One region of the Catenibacterium mitsuokai genome, then DNA from elsewhere that is predicted to be linked to it. Evidence: riboswitches for the same ligand, from Rfam matches in the RefSeq annotation. Region 1 holds a riboswitch; the other holds the start of a gene.
What was found. Region 1 has a riboswitch for lysine ahead of NQ499_RS07020 (transporter substrate-binding domain-containing protein). Riboswitches for the same ligand answer to the same signal wherever they lie in the genome.

Region 1 (10,741 bases):
TTAACGGATGAAACTCATCCAAGACTTAAAATAGTAAGAAAAACAAAAAACAAAAAGAATAAGTACTTTGGTCCTTATCCTGATGCTACTGCAGCAAGAAATACCTTTAAATTATTAAATAAGCTTTACCCTTTAAGAAAATGTAATCATGTTCCAGATAAGCCATGCCTCTATTATTCATTACATCAATGCTTAGGGCCATGTATCAACGATATTGATAAGAGCCAGTATGATGAAATCCGAAAAGAACTGATTTCATTTATTCATGGTAATACCAAATCAAAGATTGATGAACTCAATGAAAAGATGATGACAGCCAGTGATAATCTACAATTCGAGCTTGCAAAAGAATATCGTGATCTCATTCGTTCTATAGAATATGTTACTGCCAAACAGAATGTTCAATTTGGTGACTATAAAGATAGAGATATTTTAGGCTATTATATTGATAAAGGTTATATCAGTATTCAGCTCTTCTTTATGCGTGAAGGTAAACTTCTCTATCATGATTTTAATCTTGAGCCTGTAGGAGAAGATTTTGAAGAAGATCTGATTCGTTTCTTAGTTACTTACTATCAAACACATCCTGAACCCTATGAACTACTTATTCCTCAAGATGTTGATTTAGAACTTTTATCTGAAATATTATCCTGTCATGTACTTCAGCCTCAAAGAGGTGATAAGAAATCCTTAGTAGAAATGGCTAATAAGAATGCGAAGGAAGCACTAGAAAAGAAGTTCTTATTAAAAGAGAAAACGGATGAAAAGACAATCCTGCCTATTATTGAATTAGGTAAAAAACTTGGTATTGAGACACCTCATACTATTGAGTTATATGATAACTCTAACATCCAGGGGGCTTATGCTGTTGCAGGTATGGTTGTTTATAAGGATGGTGTGCCTTCTAAAAAAGATTATCGTAAATATAAGATCAAGACAGTAGAAGGCCCTGATGATTATGCTAGTATGAAGGAGGTCATCTATAGACGTTATTATCGTCTTTTAATGGAACAAAAGGAAATGGCAGATCTTATTATTGTCGATGGTGGACTTGGACAAATTAAAGTAGCTAAAGAAGTTATCGACGGTTTGAATCTTCCTGTACATATCTGTGGGTTATCTAAGGATGATAAACATTCTACTGCCATGCTTCTAGATGAAAATGGCAATCAGGTACCTATTGATACAAAGAGTCCGTTATTCTTCCTTCTTACACGTATGCAGGATGAAGTGCATCGTTATGCTATTTCATTCCATCGCCAGGTCCGTTCTAAATCATTATTTAGTTCTATTCTTGATGAAGTAGATGGAATCGGCGAAGCACGTAAGAAGAAACTTCTTAATCATTTTAAAAGTGTCAAAAAGATGAAAGAAGCGTCGTTAGAAGAATTAGAAGCAGTGATTCCTAAAAATACAGCTTTGAAACTCTATGAAGTACTGCACAAAGAATAAACTATACACTCATCATGATATACTATATAATTGACACTAGAGAGCAGGTGATTTAATGGAAAATAAGCGCAAGTATCTGTTTGTTACAGTCATTGCATTATTTATCGTTTCATTCTATACAATTAATCTCCGTTTTGATCCATTCTATCGTGTCAATGGAATCAACAATGACAACAGAATGATTATCGAGAAATATCTAAGTAAAGAGGAGCAGAAATATCTTGTAGAAAACAGAATCCCACTTTACCATTTTATGAAATTTATCAAGTATGATGGCTTTTATCTTCCAAATTATCAATATTATGAACTACTAGAAAAGACTGGTCGCTATGACAACATTAAGATCATTCTTTCTACTGGTAATGAATTAGCCGGAAAACTTCTTGATAGTTTTAAGAACAATGCCTATGATCAAGCTAAAAAGTTAGTAGAGCATGATTTGGAATCAGGATATTTATATAATCAGAATTTTGATTTTGATAAATTAGAAATATATTATCAAATGAGGCCGCTATATGATGATTATAGTTATGTGGATGATACAGAATATTATATTGAATTATTAAAAAATCGTGGATTATCAGATAAATTAATTCGTTCTTTTTTTGCGGATGCTTGTAATAACTACTCACGTTATGGATTGACAACTCTCATGACTCAGGCTAATAATCATGAGATATTCTTAATTGCGGATCCTTCATCTTTAATGACAACACTTAATGATACAAGTTATATAGGGGCTTATGTGCCACATAATCTTGTTCTGATGTCAGATATTCATCGTTTGAAATACGCTATGTATTTAGAGAATGATGCTTATGAAGCCTTAAAGAAGATGGTGGAAGCAATGCCTGATGATATTGCTGAAGATTTTTATGTCAAAGAAGCCTATGAAAGCTTCAATGATTTTCAATATTCAAATCCGGCTCTTGCCGGCAAAGATGAAAGACAGCTGGGTAGAACAGTGTCTATTGCTTCTAAATCCATTGCCTATCAGACATTTGAAACATCTGCCCTGTCACAATGGCTTGAAGCACATTCTTATGAATATGGCTTCATATTGCGTTATCCAAAGCGTATGGCTTCTTCTACAAATCATGTCTATGATTCTCATTATTATCGCTATGCAGGTAAGAAGACAGCCAATAAAATTTATAAAGAAAATAGCTGTATTGAAGAATATATTCAAAAGGAGGCAGTAAAATGAAGAAAATTGTAATCATGTCAGATAACCATGGTGATATGAATATGTTAACAGATATTAAAGTCCTAGAAGATGATGCAGATTACTATATCCATTGTGGTGATAGTGAATCCTATTCGCTTCAGGATTTAGATGGCTTTGTAGCTGTTAAAGGCAATAATGACTGGAGTCTTGATCTTCCTCAAACAGCAAGACTAGATATTGAAGGAAGGCATCTTCTCATCACTCATGGTCAGTTCTTTGGTTATTTTGACCGCGAAAAGAAAATGATTCAGTTCTTAAAAAAGTATAATGGAGATGTTTTGATCTCAGGTCACACACATATGCCTCTTGCGAAAAAAGAAAACGGCTTATGGCTTATTAATCCAGGCTCAACATCCTGGCCACGTGGTGGATCAAAACGTTCTTATGCAGTTGTAACGATTGATGATAAAAATGTAGATGTAATGATTAAAACTCTAGAATAGTGATACATTTAAATAAATAGGAATTGACATTTTATATCTTCCTATTATAATGAGCATGTAAAGTCAAATATAAAGATAGAGGAAGCGATGCATCAGAGTAATATGAGGAGTCGGCAGACTAAGAATCATATGAAAGGTAATCATCGCCGAAAGAAGATAAGCGGCAGCTTGTTGTCTTGGTGATTCAGGAAATACCTGTCTCACTCCTTCATGATGAAGAGGCGTTATCTTATCGTTAAAAGCTATACGATAACGTATGGTTTTTTTTCTATTTTTATATAGAAAGGGGTTAATTATGAAAAAGACTTTAATTACGCTTGCAGCAGCAGCACTTGTATTATCAGGATGTGGATCATCTCCAAAAGAAGATGACAATACTTTTACAGTAGGCATGGAAGCCGCTTACCAGCCATTTAACTGGCAGACTTCTAAAAAGACAGATACTGCTGTTAAATTAGATGGTGGTGCAGGTTATGCAGATGGTTATGATGTTGTCGTTGCCAGCAAAATCGCAAAAAAGTTAGGTAAAAAACTTGTTGTAAAGAAGATTGCATGGGATGGTTTACAGCCAGCTGTAGAATCTGGTGAAATTGATGCAATTATCGCAGGTATGACTGCAGACAAGAAACGTGAAAAGGGATTAGATTTCACTACACCTTATTATCAGAGTGAAATGGTTATGATTGTAAGAAAGAACAGCACTATGACTTCATTCAATGATATCCAGCAGTTCTCAGGTTACAAGGTAACAGGTCAGAAGAATACAAACTATGATACAATCATTGACCAGATCAAGGGCGTTAAACATCAGACACCTAAATCAACTTACCCAGAATTAGTTGTAGCTTTACAGCAGGGTGATACAGATGGTATTACTGCAGAATTACCCGTTGCGAATGGTATCGTACAGGCCAACCCAGATCTTACAATTGTTAAGTTTGCAGATGGTCATAACTTCAATGTAGATACTGCAGTATCAATTGGATTAAAGAATAATACTCGTAAAACAGCTGAATTTAAAAATATTCAGAAGGCTTTAGACTCTATTTCACAGGAAGAAAGATTAAAAATCATGGAAGATGCTGTTAAAAGAGCACCTACTGATAAATAGGAGATAAAATGAAAATAGATTTTCAATATGCATGGAGCCAGTTAATTAATAATTGGCCTCTGTTCTGGTATGGTATTAAGATGACAATCGCTTTTGCGGTTGTTGGTACATTAGCTGGTCTTGTTTTAGGTCTTGTTATTGGTGCTATTCGTTGTGTGCCACTCGATCCTCTAGATAAGCCAGTCACAAGATTTTTTAAACAGTTAGGACGTTTTATTACAGGCTTTTATGTATGGGTATTTCGTGGAACACCTATGATGGTACAGGCCGTATTCCTTTATTATTTATTTAAGCCAGTATTAAATTGGAATAACTTCACTGCAGGTATGGTTATTATTTCAATCAATACAGCAGCTTATATGGCTGAAATCATTCGTAGTGGAATCCAGTCTATTGATGCTGGACAGATGGAAGCAGCTAAGTCTTTAGGTATGACAAATACTCAGACTATGATCAATATCATCTTCCCACAGGCTATCAAGAATACATTCCCATCACTTGGTAATCAGTTTATCGTTAATATTAAAGACAGCTGTATGTTAAATGCAATTTCAGTTGTTGAATTATTCTTCCAGGCACAATCAGTGGCTGGTACTAATATGAGATATATTGAAGTATATCTTGTTGTTGCTATTCTTTATTTAATTCTTACAACTGTTGCAACATTTGTGCTTAACTACATTGAAAAGAAAATCAATAAGACAAACACAGTAAGTATCAAGGATAACTGCGCATAAGGAGGAAAAAAATGGATACAGTCATTGAAATTAAACATTTAGAAAAACATTTTGGAAACCTCCGTGTTCTTAATGATATTGATTTTACTATTGAACGTGGTAAGGTTGTGACTATTATTGGTTCAAGTGGTTCTGGTAAGAGTACATTATTAAGATGTATTAACTTATTAGAAGTTCCTGATGCAGGAGAAATCTTATTTAATGGTCAGAATATTTTAAAGGGAGATATGGATGCTTCTACTTATCGTAGTAAAGTAGGTATGGTATTCCAGAACTTCAATTTATTTAGTAATAAGACAGTATTAGAAAACTGTATGATTGGACAGATCAAAGTATTAAAGAAATCTAAAGAAGAAGCACGTGAGGAAGCTATGAAACAGCTTAAGGCTGTTGGTATGGATAAATTTGCAGATGCATCAAGCACAAAGCTTTCTGGTGGTCAGAAACAGCGCGTAGCCATTGCAAGAGCATTATGCATGAAGCCTGAAGTTCTTCTATTTGATGAACCTACAAGTGCTTTAGACCCTGAAATGGTAGGGGATGTATTAGATGTAATGAAGCAACTTGCAAAAGAAGGTTTAACAATGGCTGTTGTTACTCACGAAATGCAGTTTGCAAGAGAAGTCAGCGATGTAGTATGTTTCATGGATCAGGGTGTTATTGCAGAAATGGGTACACCTGAAGAAGTATTTGAACATCCAAAGACAGAACGTGCTCAGCAGTTCTTATCACGTTATTCTAATAGATAAAATATTTACTTGAGAGACGGTTAAAACACCGTCTCTTTTAATTTAACGTAATAAAGAAAAAGACTAGAGAGCAACTCTAGTCCAAGATAAAATAAAAACCTCGGATGACCCGAGGTTGTTTTTAGATGGCGTCCACGAGGGGATTCGAACCCATGACCGCACGCTTAGAAGGCGTGTGCTCTATCCAGCTGAGCTACGTAGACATTTGATTTCCGACTGCTCATTCATATTACCATACAATACAACATTATGCAATACTTAAAGCTTAAAAAATGAAAGAAATATGATTTAAAACCTATATAAAGGTTTTGTCAAAATAAAAACCCCGGTAATCCGGGGTTGTTTTCAGATGGCGTCCACGAGGGGATTCGAACCCATGACCGCACGCTTAGAAGGCGTGTGCTCTATCCAGCTGAGCTACGTAGACATTTTTTTTTGACTGCTCAAGTATAATATCATGACTTTTCATGTAATGCAAGTATTTTTTTACATAATTATAAGTGTTGACATAATTAATTATTTTCACATATAATATCGTCAGTTTGACATAACTAACATATGTTAGTTAAGACTAAATAAGGAGATGACTATGAAATACATTTGGATACTATTAGGCTTTATTAGCTTATTTCTTGGTACTATAGGAATTGTTCTTCCTATACTTCCTACTGTGCCTTTTTATATGGCGACAGTATACTGTTTTGCAAAAAGTTCGGAAACGCTTCATAACTGGTTTATGCATACAAAACTCTATAAAAAGCATCTTAATAGCTTTGTTAAAAACAGATCCATGACACTAATGACAAAATGCAAGATTATGGGTATGGTAACAGTTGTCATGTTAATTGGATTTATATGTATGAAAAATGTTCCTATAGGTAGACTATGTATAGTTATTGTATGGATTTTTCATATTTTATATTTCTTTATTCGCATTAAGACTATAAACAAGGAAGATGCAGTTAATGAATAAAGTAGAAAAGAAAAGGCTTAAAGAACAACAGACTATAGAAAAGATGATTCATCTTTATTGTAAAAAGAACCATCATACGAGTAAGCTATGTCCTGAATGTCAGGAATTACTCGATTATGCGAAAGCACGTAGTCGAAGATGTCCATTTATGGAAGAAAAGACATTCTGTGCACACTGTAAGGTGCATTGTTATAAGCCTGAAATGAGAGAAAGAATCAGACAGGTGATGCGTTATAGTGGTCCTAGAATGCTGATCTATGATCCCAAAACAGCCTTATGGCATATGCTATGCACAATAAAAGAAAGGGTATTAAAATGATTAAAACCAGACTTATAAAACTATTGTCTCACTCTAAGAAATATATAGCCTATACAGTCTTCTGGCAATGGATTGCTTTACTTGCACAAGTCACTGCAGTCTTTACTATTGCGGATTTATTAGGATATGTATTAGAAAACACTCTTACTATGAGTCACCTTAAAACTACATTTATATTATTACTTGGAGTCATCGTCATTCGCTATACATGTGAACGTATGAGTGCCCGTACGTCTTATCTAGCAAGTGTTGATGTAAAACGTATATTAAGAGAAAAGATTTATGATAAGATGCTTAAACTTGGTGCTTCTTATAGTGAACACGTCTCTTCATCTGAAATCGTGCAAGTTTCTACAGAAGGGGTAGAACAGTTAGAAACTTATTTTGGAAAGTATCTCCCACAGTTATTTTATAGCTTACTTGCACCTATTACATTATTTATTATTCTATGTCGTGTGAACTTCAAAGCAAGTATTATTCTATTAATCTGTGTTCCTCTTATTCCTATGTCCATTGTCGCTGTACAGAAGTTTGCGAAAAAACTATTAAGCAATTACTGGTCTACCTATACCGGACTCGGTGATTCATTCCTAGAAAACCTACAGGGTTTAACAACTCTTAAAATCTATCAGGCCGATAAAATGAAAGCTGAAGAAATGGATAAAGAATCTGAGAAGTTCCGTAAGATCACGATGAAGGTTCTCACAATGCAGCTTAATTCTATAAGTGTCATGGATATTGTTGCGTATGGTGGAGCAGCAGTCGGTATGATCATTGCCTTATCAGAATATCTTCATGGAGAAATCAATATGCAAGGAACTCTCTGCATCATCCTTCTAGCCAGTGAGTTCTTCCTCCCGTTAAGATTACTCGGTTCATTCTTCCATATCGCCATGAATGGGATGGCAGCCAGTGATAAGATCTTCAAGATTCTTGATTTACCAGAAACAAGTGCAGGAACAGAAGTATTACCTGAAAGTGAATTAAATATCGTATTCAATGATGTGCATTTCTCATATGACGAAGATAGAGATATTTTAAAAGGGATTGATATGACATTACCTCAAGGCACATTTATTTCTCTTGTGGGAGAATCTGGATGTGGTAAGAGTACAATTGCAGGTATTCTTGCAGGGAAGAATAAAGGCTATAGAGGAGATATTACAATCGGTGGCGTTCATCTCAATAATATTAATGAAAAAGATTTAATGAATCATGTTGCTTTAGTAAGACATAATAGTTATTTATTTAAAGGCACAGTTGAAGATAATCTTCGTATGGCTTGTCCTGATGCTACCAAACAGGAATTAGAAGATGCACTTGAAAAAGTCAATCTTTTAGGTTTTCTCAACACTCAGGATGGTATAAACACAAAACTATTAGAAAAAGCATCTAACTTATCTGGTGGTCAGTGTCAAAGACTCGCTATTGCGCGTGCTTTACTTAAGAAGGATACCTCTATTTATATTTTTGATGAAGCCGCTTCTAATATCGATATTGAAAGTGAAGAACTGATCATGAATGTCATTCATGAATTAGCAAAAACAAAAACAGTACTACTTATTTCTCATAGACTGGCCAATGTAGTAAAGAGTGATATGATCTATTTCTTGCAGGATGGATCAATCAAAGAAAGTGGTACACATGAAGAATTGATGAAACAAAATGGTGCCTATCAGCATCTTTATGAAAGCCAGATGGCTTTAGAAAACTATGGAAAGGAAGGAACTCTATAATGAATCAAGCAAAACGTAGGAGTGCTATTCAAATCATGGGTCAGCTGATTGGCTTAGTTAAACCACTTCTTATTTTTATGATATCTGCGATTCTTCTAGGTACAATCGGTTATCTATGTGCCATCTTCCTAACTATTCTTGCTGGACAGGTGCTTGCTCATGGACTCATTCCACAGTTATTCTTTCGAATGAAAAATACTAGACTTGTCTATATGCCTATTCAAACAATCATGACTATTATGATTGTCATCGCTTTATTACGTGGTATTCTTCATTACCTTGAACAGTATTGCAACCATTATATTGCCTTTAGATTATTGGCTATCATTCGTCATAAGGTCTTTGCAGCATTACAGAAGCTCTGCCCTGCAAAATTGGAATCCCGTGATAAAGGAAATCTTATTTCCATCATTACAACAGATATAGAATTACTTGAAGTATTTTATGCACATACTATTTCACCAATTGCGATTGCTTTGTTGACTTCTTTAATCATGGTAGTCTTTATTGGTCATTATCATATTCTTGCAGGATTACTTGCTTTGGTGGCTTATATTGTTGTGGGCGTTGTTATTCCTATTATTAATGGTAAATTAGGAAGCGAAGAAGGAATGGCTTTTCGTACACAGTTCGGTGAATTAAATAGCTTTGTATTAGATTCATTACGTGGATTAGATGAAACCATCCAGTATGGGCAAGGAGAAGAAAGAAAAAAAGAACTTGTTAGACGTTCTCAGGAGCTTGTTGATCAGCAGGAGTATTTAAGCTTTAGAGAAGGTGCACAGCGCTCTATCACAAATATGGTTATCTTACTTGCTTCATTTGGAATGCTTTTCTTAACATTGTCGCTTTATCTAAACCATCAATTAGGTTTTGAGGGTATTATTACATGTACTCTATCAATGATGGGATCTTTTGGACCAGTTGTTGCTTTATCTAGTCTTTCTAATAACCTGAATCAAACTCTCGCAAGTGGTGAACGTGTTCTTTCATTACTTGAAGAAAAGCCTTTAGTTGAGGAAATAGAAGGGGACATGGAAAGCAGCAATGTATTTAAAGGGGCATTAATGGATCATGTCACTTTCTCTTATGAAGATGAGACAATTCTTGATGATTATTCTTTAAAACTTGAATCAGGAAAGATTACAGGTATCCATGGTGTCAGTGGTTCTGGTAAATCTACTTTACTTAAATTACTCATGCGCTTCTGGGATGTCAATCAAGGAGCCATTACAGTAGATGAAGAAGACATCAAGCAGATTCCTACCAAACATCTTCGTGACATGGAAAGTTATGTCACTCAGGAAACGCATCTATTCCATGATTCAATTGCGAATAATATCGCAATCGCAAAACCTGATGCCTCACGCGCTGAGATTATGGAAGCAGCCAAGAAAGCTTCTATTCATGATTTTATTATGACCTTACCAAAAGGATATGATACAGAAGTAGGGGAATTAGGTGATACATTATCAGGTGGAGAAAAACAGAGAATCGGAATTGCTCGTGCTTTCTTACATGATGCACCGATGATTCTTATGGATGAACCAACATCTAACTTAGATTCACTCAATGAAGGTATTATTTTAAAATCATTAAAAGAATCTTCAACACAAAAAACAATCGTACTCGTTTCTCATAGAGTATCTACTATGAATATTGCAGATACTGTTTATGAAATGAAAGATGGAAGAATTTCTTAACAAGAGGGTGCTTAGGCATCCTTTTTTTGATATGATACATATGAGGTGAGAAATATGTTATGCGATTATCATGTACATACTATCTATAGTGATGACTCAGTGTACAAAATGGAAGATGTTATTAAGGATGGCATCAAAAAAGGAATAAATGAATTATGTTTTACTGATCATGTTGATTATGGAATCAAAAGAGATGTAGATGATCCTCTTGGTCCCGTATATCTTAATGGTCAGCCAATTTCTAATGTTGATTATCCTGAATATTATAAGGAATATCTATACTTAAAAGA
Region 2 (10,741 bases), 1.2 Mb from region 1:
TTTCACAAATTTAAAAGAGAAACGATACAGATAAACACATATAAAAAGAATATAAATATACATAGTGAGAAATTGACACACTAGTATGAACATGGTAAAGATATGATTATATGGTTTAAAGTTAAATTTAAGTAATATACCGATTGTAGAAAGAATAGCCATGACAACCACAAATGTCTTGAAAATCAGGTGTTCATGTTTTAATAGCCATATAAAATACAATGCTGGTATAAGAATGAATATGATATATAATGCGATGTTTAGGATTTTAACCATTATGAAAAACCTCCTACATATATTGTATATCTTTTTTTGAGGAATAGTTATGAATAATTACCCTTTTGCTTTTGATGAAATATTTGATATAGATTTGACAGGTAAGTTTGTGGTCACTGGTTTGTTTACTTCGATGAGAAGAAGTGATGTTGTACATTATATATATACACATGGTGGTTCTGTATTAAGTGCCCCTACACGTGCTACCGATTATTTAATTGTCGGGGGAGAAAAAAGCAAAACATGGAAGTATGGTCAGTATGGTACTAAGATTAGAAAAGGTTTAGACTTAAGAGAGAAGGATGAAAAGATTTTGATTATCTCAGAAGAAGACTTCATGAGATGCATAGGAGGATAAGACAATGTCTATTGATGTATGTATTAAACAGAAGGGATTATTTAAAAAGACTATTCCATTAGATGTCATAGTCGGTGATGAATTGGCTTTTGGAATCAATGATGGTATGAGAATGGTGGGGGATGACCAGGAAGGTAATATGATCTTCTATAATCCAAATTCTATCGGAAGAGGTTTTCATATTTCATGGGATGAAGAAGAAAAGAATGAATTAAACCTACGCTTACTCAATCCTACTACTACAGATGAAATGCGTTCTTTCTTTAACTGCTTAAGAAGAATTACTAGTTACTGGAAATGCAGTGTTACTATTGATGGTATAGAAGAAGATATAGATGAGTACTTATCACAGGAAGATGATCTTATTGCCTTCAATCATCGCGTTATTAAAGAAGTATCAGAAAAGATTGCGAATGGTGAAACAGATTCTCTTACTTTAATGAGTACTATGTGGCCATTAGTGATTGGTAAGGATGAAGCAGAACAGTTTATTCTTAATCCACATCTATTCTCTTCATGGATGCATGAACTTCAAAGTCATGACTATTATTATGCAAAACCACAATTCTTTAAGACAGATCAGGGTATTAAAGGCATCTATGCATTAACTGAAGACTGCCCTACTTTACTCCCTAATAAACCATGGGTACCTGTAGGGTATCAGAATCCAGAAACAGGTGAAAAGCTAGAATGTGATTATTATGAAATAGCTCTTTATTCTACAACAGAAGAAAGATCATTGGGTACGATTCCTTTTGAACGTATATTTACACTAGGTCCAGATTACATCAACTATTATGATGGTAATACTGTACTCGTGAATAATCTCCCCTTAGAGGTCATGAAAAGACTAGAACACAGTCTGGATTAGAAACATATAAGTCATTGTACCTAGAAGAATAGAAAGTAATGTACTATGTTTCCATTTATGGATACATACTACCACTATAAGTGCTATGAGTTCTGGAATACCATAAGGGGCTTTTAGAACGGATACACTTTTCAAACAATACACCACTAACATTGGTATGATCGCATAAGGTAGTACTTTACCTAAATAGAGAATACTATCCGGTGTATGTTTACTAAAAACAATAAACGGAAGAGCACGGATAAGAAGTGTGACTATTGCAGCAGTAAGAATAATAAGTATGGCATGCATTAGAGATCACTCCTTTCTAAGCTCTTTTTTTCTATGAATAATGCGATTGTAATAAGAATCATAGAAGGAATCAGGAACTGATTAGGCCCAAAGAGTAATAAACAGAATATAGAAATAATAAATCCTGTGAAGGCTGGAAGATGCTGTTTTGATTTCTCTAGTTGTTCTACTAGGATGATGACAAATAATGCAGTCATCGCAAAATCTATCCCTGTTGTATCAAAAGGAATAATATTCCCGAGTACTGAACCTATAATACTCCCTGCTATCCAGGATAACTGATTGACAAGAGAAACGATAAAGAAATAGTCTTTACGATTAATATCATCAGGAAGATCAGGAGAGCAGATTAAGGAGTAGGTTTCATCTGTTAATGAGAAGATCAAATAAGGCTTTCTCCACCCTGCTTCACTATATTCTTTTAACATAGTAATCCCATAAAAGAGATGTCTGATATTGACCATAAGAGTCATAATAGCAGTTGTAATGATAGAAGCACCTGTTGATAGTAGATTAATTGTCACAAACTGCATAGAACCAGCATATATACCTGTACTCATTAAAACTGCCCAGCCCCACCCATAACCTTTATCTTGCAGTAATAAGCCAAAACCAATACTTAAGACAATATAACCAGTTATAACAGGGAGTGCAGATTTAATTGAATAAATAATTGTTTTCTTATTCATATATTACCTACCTCCTTAGTTGGTTTATACTATAATAACTATATATCATTCTTGATGTCAATGATATAATAGTAACAGGAGGTGCTCTTATGAGATTAGACACAGTACATCATATTGCAATCATTACAAAAGATTATGATCAAACAATTGACTTTTATGTCAATAAATTAGGTTTTAAGATTATTAGAGAAAATAAGAGAGAGGATAAACAGGATATCAAGTTAGATCTTCAACTTGGAGATATGGAGTTAGAAGTATTTGTTAAACCTGATGCCCCACTTCATCCTTTCCCTGAAACTGCAGGACTGAGACATCTGGCTTTCAAGGTAGAAGATGTAGAGGAAACAGTCAAAGAATTAAATGCATTAGGTATTGAAACAGAACCAATTCGTTTTGACACATTTACAGGCAAGAAAATGACATTTTTTAAAGATCCTGATCAATTGCCTTTAGAAATCCATGAATAATAGAGAAAAGCTGTTAGAGAACTATGTGCGTTTGTCTGGTATATCATTTCATAATAATGTAGCCTTTGCGCATACGAAGTATCAGGTGAACTGGAAAAAAACAGCTCTTACTATGTGGTTAGGTCATATAGTAAGCAAGAAAACAGAATTCTATGTATTAAGCTTTGAACGTGAGGGAATTACCTTTATGCAATATGATAATCTGAAGTTTCTAGATGGTGTTTACTTCTTTGATTATCGTTTTGTGACAGATTTTAAAGTGAAAAAGAAAGGGGCTGAATCAGAGATGCGCTTCATGTATCAAGGACAGGAAGTTGTATTAATGCTTCAGCGATATGCGGTAGATAGTCCCTGGATCAAAGAATATATGCACTATTTAGAAGAAAATCACTTTTTTTATGATTGATAATATGTTATTATGTTGGCAAATAGAGGTGCATGCGTTAAGAATTCGTTATTAATGGATACAGCCAGATAATGAAGGGGGAGCAAATGCCGAAGAGACAGGGAACTGTATATGAACTGTTATCTGGGGGATAAGAGAAGATCTTATTCACTGTCACAAAATATTTGTGGTGCGCTATTGAATATAATGAAGACTACTAATTATATTGCAATGGCCCCATTGCAATATTTTTTTATAAAAAAATGGAGATGATGAAGATGAACAGTGTGATTACAAGATTAGAGATTGAAGAAGACATTATTCAAGTGAAGTTAATGAATGTTGAAAAGAATCCTCTCTTTGTGGCTGATGTGTTTGAAACAATTAGTCGTGAAGGTGTGAACATCGATATGATCTCATCAGTCATGCTAGAAGATGAAATGCGTATTGATTTCACATGTGATGCAAAAGCACAAAGTGCTTTAAACAAGGCTATTGAAGAAGTTAGGAAGAATCACCCACGTATTGGTGTATTTGCATCTAAGAATGTAGGTAAGCTTGTTGTAGAAGGTCATATGGAAAATGAAGTCGGTTTTGCAAGTAAGTTATTCAAAGTTCTAGGTGATAACCAAATCCCATTTGCTCAAGTGACAACAAGTGAAGTATCTATTTCATATGTTATAGAAAAGAAATATTTAAAGAAAGCATTAGAAAAAATTCAGGAGGAATTAGCATAAAATGGAACCAATTTTTGAAGGTACAGGTGTTGCATTGGTATTACCAATGTTTGAAGATGGAAGTATTGATTATGAAGGTTATAAGAGACAGGTACAGAGAATGATTGATGGTGGTGTAAAAGCATTACTTGTCAACGGAACTACTGGTGAACCTGCAACTATTGATATTGAAGATGAATTTGAACTCACTAAGATTACAGTAGAAATGGCTAAGGGTACAGGTGTAAAGGTTATTGTAGGTGCAGGTTCTAACTATACTGCACAGGCTATTAGAAAGGCTAAGTTCAATGCTGAAGCAGGTGCTGATGCAAACTTAGTTGTAACACCTTACTACAATAAGACTTCTCAGAGAGGTTTAATTGAACATTATAAGGCTGTTGCTGCGGCAAGTGATTTACCACTTATTATGTATAATGTACCAGGTAGAACTGGTATGAAGATCAGTGTAGATACAGTAGTAGAACTTGCAAAGGTTCCTAATATTGTTGCTATGAAAGATGCAACAGATGATATTGCATATGCAATGGAAGTATTAACACGTACTAAGGATATGGACTTTGATTTATATTCTGGATGTGATGATAATATTCTTCCATTTATCGCAGCAGGAGGTAAAGGTGTTATTTCAGTATTATCTAACCTTTATCCAAGAGAAACAGAAATGTTTGCCCAGGCTGCATTAAAGGGTGATTTAGAACTTGCTAGAAAGATGGCTTATGATTTAAATGATGTTTCTAAATATTTATTCATTGATGTTAACCCAATCATGCCTAAGGCTGCTTTAAAACATATGGGTGTTATTGAAAGTGATATGCTTCGTCAGCCTCTTATTCCAACTACAGAAGAAAATAAGAAGTTATTATTTGATGCAATGAAAGAATTTGAAAGCAAGGGTTATTAAGATGAAAGTATTAGTATATGGTTATGGTTTAATGGGTAAGAAAGTAGCCCATGCAGTGATGAATGATGCAGATTTAGAATTAGCGGGTGTTGTATCTCCTGTGTTTGATGTACAGCCAGAAGTACCTGCATATAAGTCATTAGATGAAGTACAGGATGATATTGATGCCATTATTGATTTCTCACATCCTGCCAATCTAGATAGTATTCTATCTTATGCATTAAAGAATAAGTGTAAAGTTGTATTCGCTACTACTGGCTTTAGTGCAGAAGACTTAAAGAAGATTGAAGAAGCATCTCATGAGATTGCCCTCTTCCAGTCTTATAACACTTCTTATGGTGTGGCTATGATGAATAAGATGGTGAGTGAATTTGCGAAAGAATTCTTTGAACACCATTTTGATATTGAAATCATGGAAAAACATCATAATCAGAAGATTGATTCACCATCAGGTACTGCAGTAATGTTATATGATGGCATTAATAATGCTTTAGATGATTCATTAGAACCTACTTATGATCGTCATTCTATTCATCGTAAGAGAGAAAGAAATGAAGTAGGTATTTCATCTATAAGAGGTGGGACAATCTTTGGTGAACATACAGTCATGTTTGCAGGACAGGATGAAATCGTAGAAGTAAAGCATACAGCTCTTTCTAAAGAAGTATTTGCGAATGGTGCTGTTGCTGCATTAAAGGCATTAATGAATAAAGACAAAGGTTTATTTGATTTAAAAACATTATATTAAGGGGAATGGTATGGTATTACAGACACAGTTTGCTGATATAAAAGGCAATGATTTATATATAGATGGTATTAAAGCATCTGATCTCGCAAAGCAGTATGGCACACCACTTTATGTTATGAGTGAAGGTCATATTAGACATCAGATGAATGAATTAAAGACAAAGTTCATGGATAAGTATGAAAAGGCACTTCCATTATTTGCTTCTAAGTCTTTTAGCTGTCTTGCTATCTATAAGCTTGCAAATGAATATGGTATTGGAATTGACTGCGTATCTGCAGGAGAAATCAGTATCGCATTACGTGCTGGATTTGATCCAGATAAGATCTACTTCCATGGAAACAATAAGCTTCCTTCAGAAATTGAATATGCATTAAGTCATGATGTGACTCATTTCGTAGTAGATAACTTTTATGAAATTGAAAACTGTGAAAAGATTGCAGGGAAGCTAGGTAAGAAAGTAAAGGCAACTTTAAGAATTGTCCCTGGTATTAAAGCTGGTGGTCATAACTATATTATGACTGGTCATAAGGATACTAAGTTTGGCTTTAGTTCTCATTATGGTATCTATTTAAAAGCTATTCAGCAAATCTTAGAGTCTGATAATATCGAATATGAAGGAATTCATTGTCATATTGGTTCTCAGGTATTTGATTTATTCGCTTATGTGAATGCAATGCTTCAGTTCATGAAGTTTGTGAATGAAATCTATAATACATTTGGTGTTGTAACAAGTAAGATCAATGCCGGTGGTGGTTATGGTATTGCTTATACTAAACAGGATGAACCACTTGATTTTGAATCTATTACATCAGAAATCATGAAAGTTATTTATAATGAATATGATAGTCATGGATGGGAACGTCCAGCTGTTATGATTGAACCAGGACGTTATGTTGTAGGTAATGCAGGTATTACACTATATACAGTAGGATGTATTAAAGAAATCCCTGATGTACGTACTTATGTCTCTATTGATGGTGGTATGTCTGATAATATCCGTACACCTTTATATGATGCGAAATATGATGGTATTGTCGCAAATAAAGCAGGAGAAACAAAGACTAAGACTGTAACAGTTGTAGGTAAGATCTGTGAAAGTGCTGATATGATTACTAAGGATTTACCAGTTACAGCTAATATTATGCCAGGAGATATTTTTGCAGTATTCTCTACAGGTGCATATAACTACTCTATGTCTTCTAATTACAACCAGTTACCTAAACCAGCTGTAGTATTCACTTATGAAGGTGAATCAAGAGTCGTTGTAAGAAGACAGACATTTGATGATCTAATTTTATTTGATGAAGAATAGTCATGAGGAGATAGCTAAGGCTATCCCCTTTTTTTATGCATAATTATATATAATATAATTACCGTTACTTTGAAGAAAGTACCATTTTAGGCTAAAAAAAGATTGAAGAAAGTCACATTTTTGGCGAATAAAAGATTGAAGAAAGTCATATTTTGACAGATAATAAGATTGAAGAAAGTTATATATATTTAAAAAGTGAGGAGGTATTCTATGTTTTTTAAGAGAAAAGCGTATGATAAGCTACTTGAATGGAAGCATAACTATTCAGGGCGATATGCAGTTCTATTAGAGGGGGCAAGACGTGTTGGTAAGTCAACTATTGCGGAAAATTTTGCGAAGAATGAGTATAAGTCATATATTTTGATAGACTTTTCAAAAACAACAAATAATATTCTTGAATGTTTTGATGATATAGGTAATCTAAATATATTTTTTCTAAGATTGCAGGCTGAAACAGGAATAACATTATATGAACATGAGTCTCTTATTATATTTGATGAAGTACAGTTATTCCCTAAAGCAAGACAAGCAATTAAGCATCTTGTTGCAGATGGTAGATATAGTTATCTAGAAACAGGATCTTTGATATCAATTAAGAAGAATGTAAAGGATATTCTTATTCCTTCTGAGGAAATGAAGATTCAGATTTACCCAATGGACTATGAAGAGTTCTGTACTGCCATAGGTAGTAATTATGGATTGTTGAAAGATATATATAATATGGGTAAAGCCATTGGTCAGGCTACAAATCGTAAGTTAATGAGAGATTTGAGAATATATATGGCTGTTGGAGGAATGCCACAAGCTGTAGAAGCCTATGTAAATGGTAAAAACTTTTCAGAAATAGATATGGTCAAAAGACAGATTATTAATCTGTATGAAGAAGATTTTAAGAAGATTGATGCATCAGGTAGATTATCAGCTATGTATCATTCAATTCCTGCTCAGCTTGCAAAAGATACAAAAAAATATCGCATAACAACTGCGATAGGTAAGAAGAATAATGTAAGAAGTGAAGAATTGTTGTATGAATTGATTGATTCAAAGACAGTGCTACCATGTTTTAATACAACTGATCCAAAAGTAAGCTTGGCAGACACAAAAGATTTTGATAGTTATAAGCTCTATATTGCAGATACTGGTTTGTTTGTCACACTTATGTTTATTGATCGCCCAGCAACAGAAAATGAAATATATGCAAAACTATTGTCTGATAAGTTACCTATTAATCTTGGCTATTTGTATGAAAATCTAATGGCTCAGATGATTGCTGCATCAGGAAGAGAATTGTATTATCATACTTGGAACAAAAAAGGAAGTACACATTATTATGAGGTTGATTTTCTAGTATCAGATGGAAGTAAAATCAATGTATTTGAGGTAAAATCTTCAGGTATTGGAAAACATGAATCAATCAATGAATTCTGTAAGAAATATTCCAACATTGTGAATAAATCATATTTGATTTCACAAAAAGATATAGGCAAAGAGAATAGTCTATTGTTTAGACCGTTTTATCTTGTACCTTTTTGTATAAATTAACATAAATGTATATGTTTCTTTCTGTCAAAATATCAGGTGTTTATCAAGTGATACGATAGTTAGTTTTGTTGCTACATTAGTATTTGAATTGTAATTAATCTATTATTCGAAATTAGTGAGGTCTTGCGTTTTATTCACGAAAAGTGTATTTAAATCCTATTTTCTTGAATGTAACAAATTAAGTTATATATTGTAGATATATGATATCACATAAGAGAAAGACAAACTATTAGATGTCAATAAATAATCTATTTTTTAGGAATTTATTGAATTTATAGGCATTTGTCTTGATTTAGAGGTGAATCCTCTATAAAAATCCTCTTTCTTTTCTAAAAAAGAGTACACTAAAAAGAACTTTTCAACATCGTATCGTTGAAAGCTCTTACACTAGACTTTTATATACTATTAAATAATCATCGTCTCTTCTAATTTGGTGTATACAAACTTGTGTACTTCACCGTCGATATCAGAATACTGATAGATCTGTTTTCTAGTATTTTCAGGAAAGTCTAATGATATTGAATTGAAGAACGTATTTTGGGTTTCTTCTGGTAATCTCATGATATGTTCATGAAAAATTACAAAGCCGCTTTCGTTTTTCATAATGGAATAGATATATCGTGCAATTTTATTTGCGATTGCGATATTAGCCAGCTTATGTCTTTTCTTGTTTCCATTCTTGATTCTTTCAAACTGTTGTTTGAGAACTGGATTATGACGTCTGGCAAATTCAGCAATCATGTAAATTGCATGTCTGAGATATCTAGAGCCTCTTTTAGAAATCTTGCCCATGGTTTCTACAGACGTTCCAGAGCGCTTGTTTCTAGGGCTTGTTCCCGAATAAGAGACAAAACAGTCTGCGTTTTTAAATCGTTTTATATCGCCAGTTTCAGCAATAACAGTTGCAGCAGTTAAAGGACCACATCCTGTAATTGTAAGAAGCAGTTTATAAGCTGGATTTAAAGAAGCAACATCTCTAATATATCTTTCAATCATTTTAAGCTGACCTTTTATGTTTTTTATGTTTTCAACGAGGTCTAGAATGATACTTCTTCCATAAGAAGAAATATTATCAGGAACCAGAGTATCATGACACAAATCAAAGAGCTTATCGATCTTATCCATCGAACAGCGATGTTTCGTAGCTTCATAAACGACATTGAAGACTTCAAGTCTTGAAGCATTTATGATATCATGTGTCGTAGGATATGAAGATAAGACAGCGATAAAAGCAGCTGATTTAGGTTCGAAAACATATTGAAGTTCAGGAAATAAACAATCACATTGGGCGATGAGACGGTTGATTTCTTGAGAATAGATTTTTTTGATCTGATAATGTCTGTGTACTAAAGCTTTCAAATCTTGATATCCGTTTTTATTTTTAAAAACGTTGTCATTGACATATTGAACATCGGAATCAGTACCAATGATAGTTGAAATGGTTTGAGCATCTAAAGGATCAGATTTAGCAATGTTATGAGCGTTACGCCATTGATTGACAAAATCAGTATTCAAAAATTTGATGCTTTCATTATCATTGAGATTGTCTTTAATAAAGTTATAGACATTAGTAGAATAGATACCAGTAACTTCTAAAGCAAAACAGATACTGGTACAGTTATCATCGGAATAACTTCTTACAGTTTCCAAAAAAGAAGTAACTTCTGATTTAACAAATTTAAAAGATAATTTTTTTCGTAAGAATTTAGGTTTAACAGATCTACGATCACTGACCTTGAGGATAGCAGCATCTGCTTTGCCTTTAGAGGAGTCCATGCCAACATAAAGAATATAATTGTTTTCCATAAATAATGACCTTCTTTCATATGTAATCGGTTTTGAATTGCACCTCTAAATCAAGACAAACGCAACCTCGCAAATACGGAGACAAGTGTAGAAACACTGCTGCAACAAACTAATTCGGGTATAAAGTGATGTCAAGTCTAAAGGATTAAGTCTTTTTGAAGTGGACGTACATGAAGTAGCCACAGGGGGATGGAATAAAACCTTCATTCAAAACAAAACTATTATCTAGAAATTAGAATGTACAATCAATAATGAATAATAAAATTCATTAACTGATTCCGTACATATTATACGAGGAGGATGTGAAATGTTGAAGATGGATAATAGCAGAGCAAAAAAAGTTGTGAAGTATTTTGTA

Region 2: another riboswitch for lysine. It lies ahead of NQ499_RS13475 (ACT domain-containing protein); the one in region 1 lies ahead of NQ499_RS07020 (transporter substrate-binding domain-containing protein).

What each region holds. Positions count from the first base shown of each region.
Region 1 is NZ_CP102271.1:1,377,299-1,388,039, forward strand. It holds gene uvrC (excinuclease ABC subunit UvrC) at 1-1,452, shown strand, start outside; gene NQ499_RS07010 (D-alanyl-D-alanine carboxypeptidase family protein) at 1,508-2,659, shown strand; gene NQ499_RS07015 (metallophosphoesterase family protein) at 2,656-3,123, shown strand; lysine riboswitch at 3,192-3,358, shown strand; gene NQ499_RS07020 (transporter substrate-binding domain-containing protein) at 3,419-4,234, shown strand; gene NQ499_RS07025 (amino acid ABC transporter permease) at 4,243-4,971, shown strand; gene NQ499_RS07030 (amino acid ABC transporter ATP-binding protein) at 4,983-5,720, shown strand; tRNA gene NQ499_RS07035 (tRNA-Arg) at 5,847-5,923, opposite strand; tRNA gene NQ499_RS07040 (tRNA-Arg) at 6,071-6,147, opposite strand; gene NQ499_RS07045 (YbaN family protein) at 6,310-6,693, shown strand; gene NQ499_RS07050 (nitrous oxide-stimulated promoter family protein) at 6,677-7,012, shown strand; gene NQ499_RS07055 (ABC transporter ATP-binding protein/permease) at 7,009-8,748, shown strand; gene NQ499_RS07060 (amino acid ABC transporter ATP-binding/permease protein) at 8,748-10,451, shown strand; gene NQ499_RS07065 (histidinol-phosphatase HisJ family protein) at 10,506-10,741, shown strand, end outside.
Region 2 is NZ_CP102271.1:2,622,140-2,632,880, reverse strand. It holds gene NQ499_RS13510 (metallophosphoesterase) at 1-276, opposite strand, end outside; gene NQ499_RS13505 (BRCT domain-containing protein) at 326-634, shown strand; gene NQ499_RS13500 (DUF4299 family protein) at 639-1,505, shown strand; gene NQ499_RS13495 (branched-chain amino acid transporter permease) at 1,485-1,796, opposite strand; gene NQ499_RS13490 (AzlC family ABC transporter permease) at 1,796-2,485, opposite strand; gene gloA2 (SMU1112c/YaeR family gloxylase I-like metalloprotein) at 2,575-2,952, shown strand; gene NQ499_RS13480 (hypothetical protein) at 2,945-3,358, shown strand; lysine riboswitch at 3,374-3,543, shown strand; gene NQ499_RS13475 (ACT domain-containing protein) at 3,616-4,074, shown strand; gene dapA (4-hydroxy-tetrahydrodipicolinate synthase) at 4,076-4,975, shown strand; gene dapB (4-hydroxy-tetrahydrodipicolinate reductase) at 4,977-5,723, shown strand; gene lysA (diaminopimelate decarboxylase) at 5,734-7,035, shown strand; gene NQ499_RS13455 (ATP-binding protein) at 7,246-8,577, shown strand; gene NQ499_RS13450 (IS110 family RNA-guided transposase) at 8,983-10,383, opposite strand; gene NQ499_RS13445 (hypothetical protein) at 10,691-10,741, shown strand, end outside.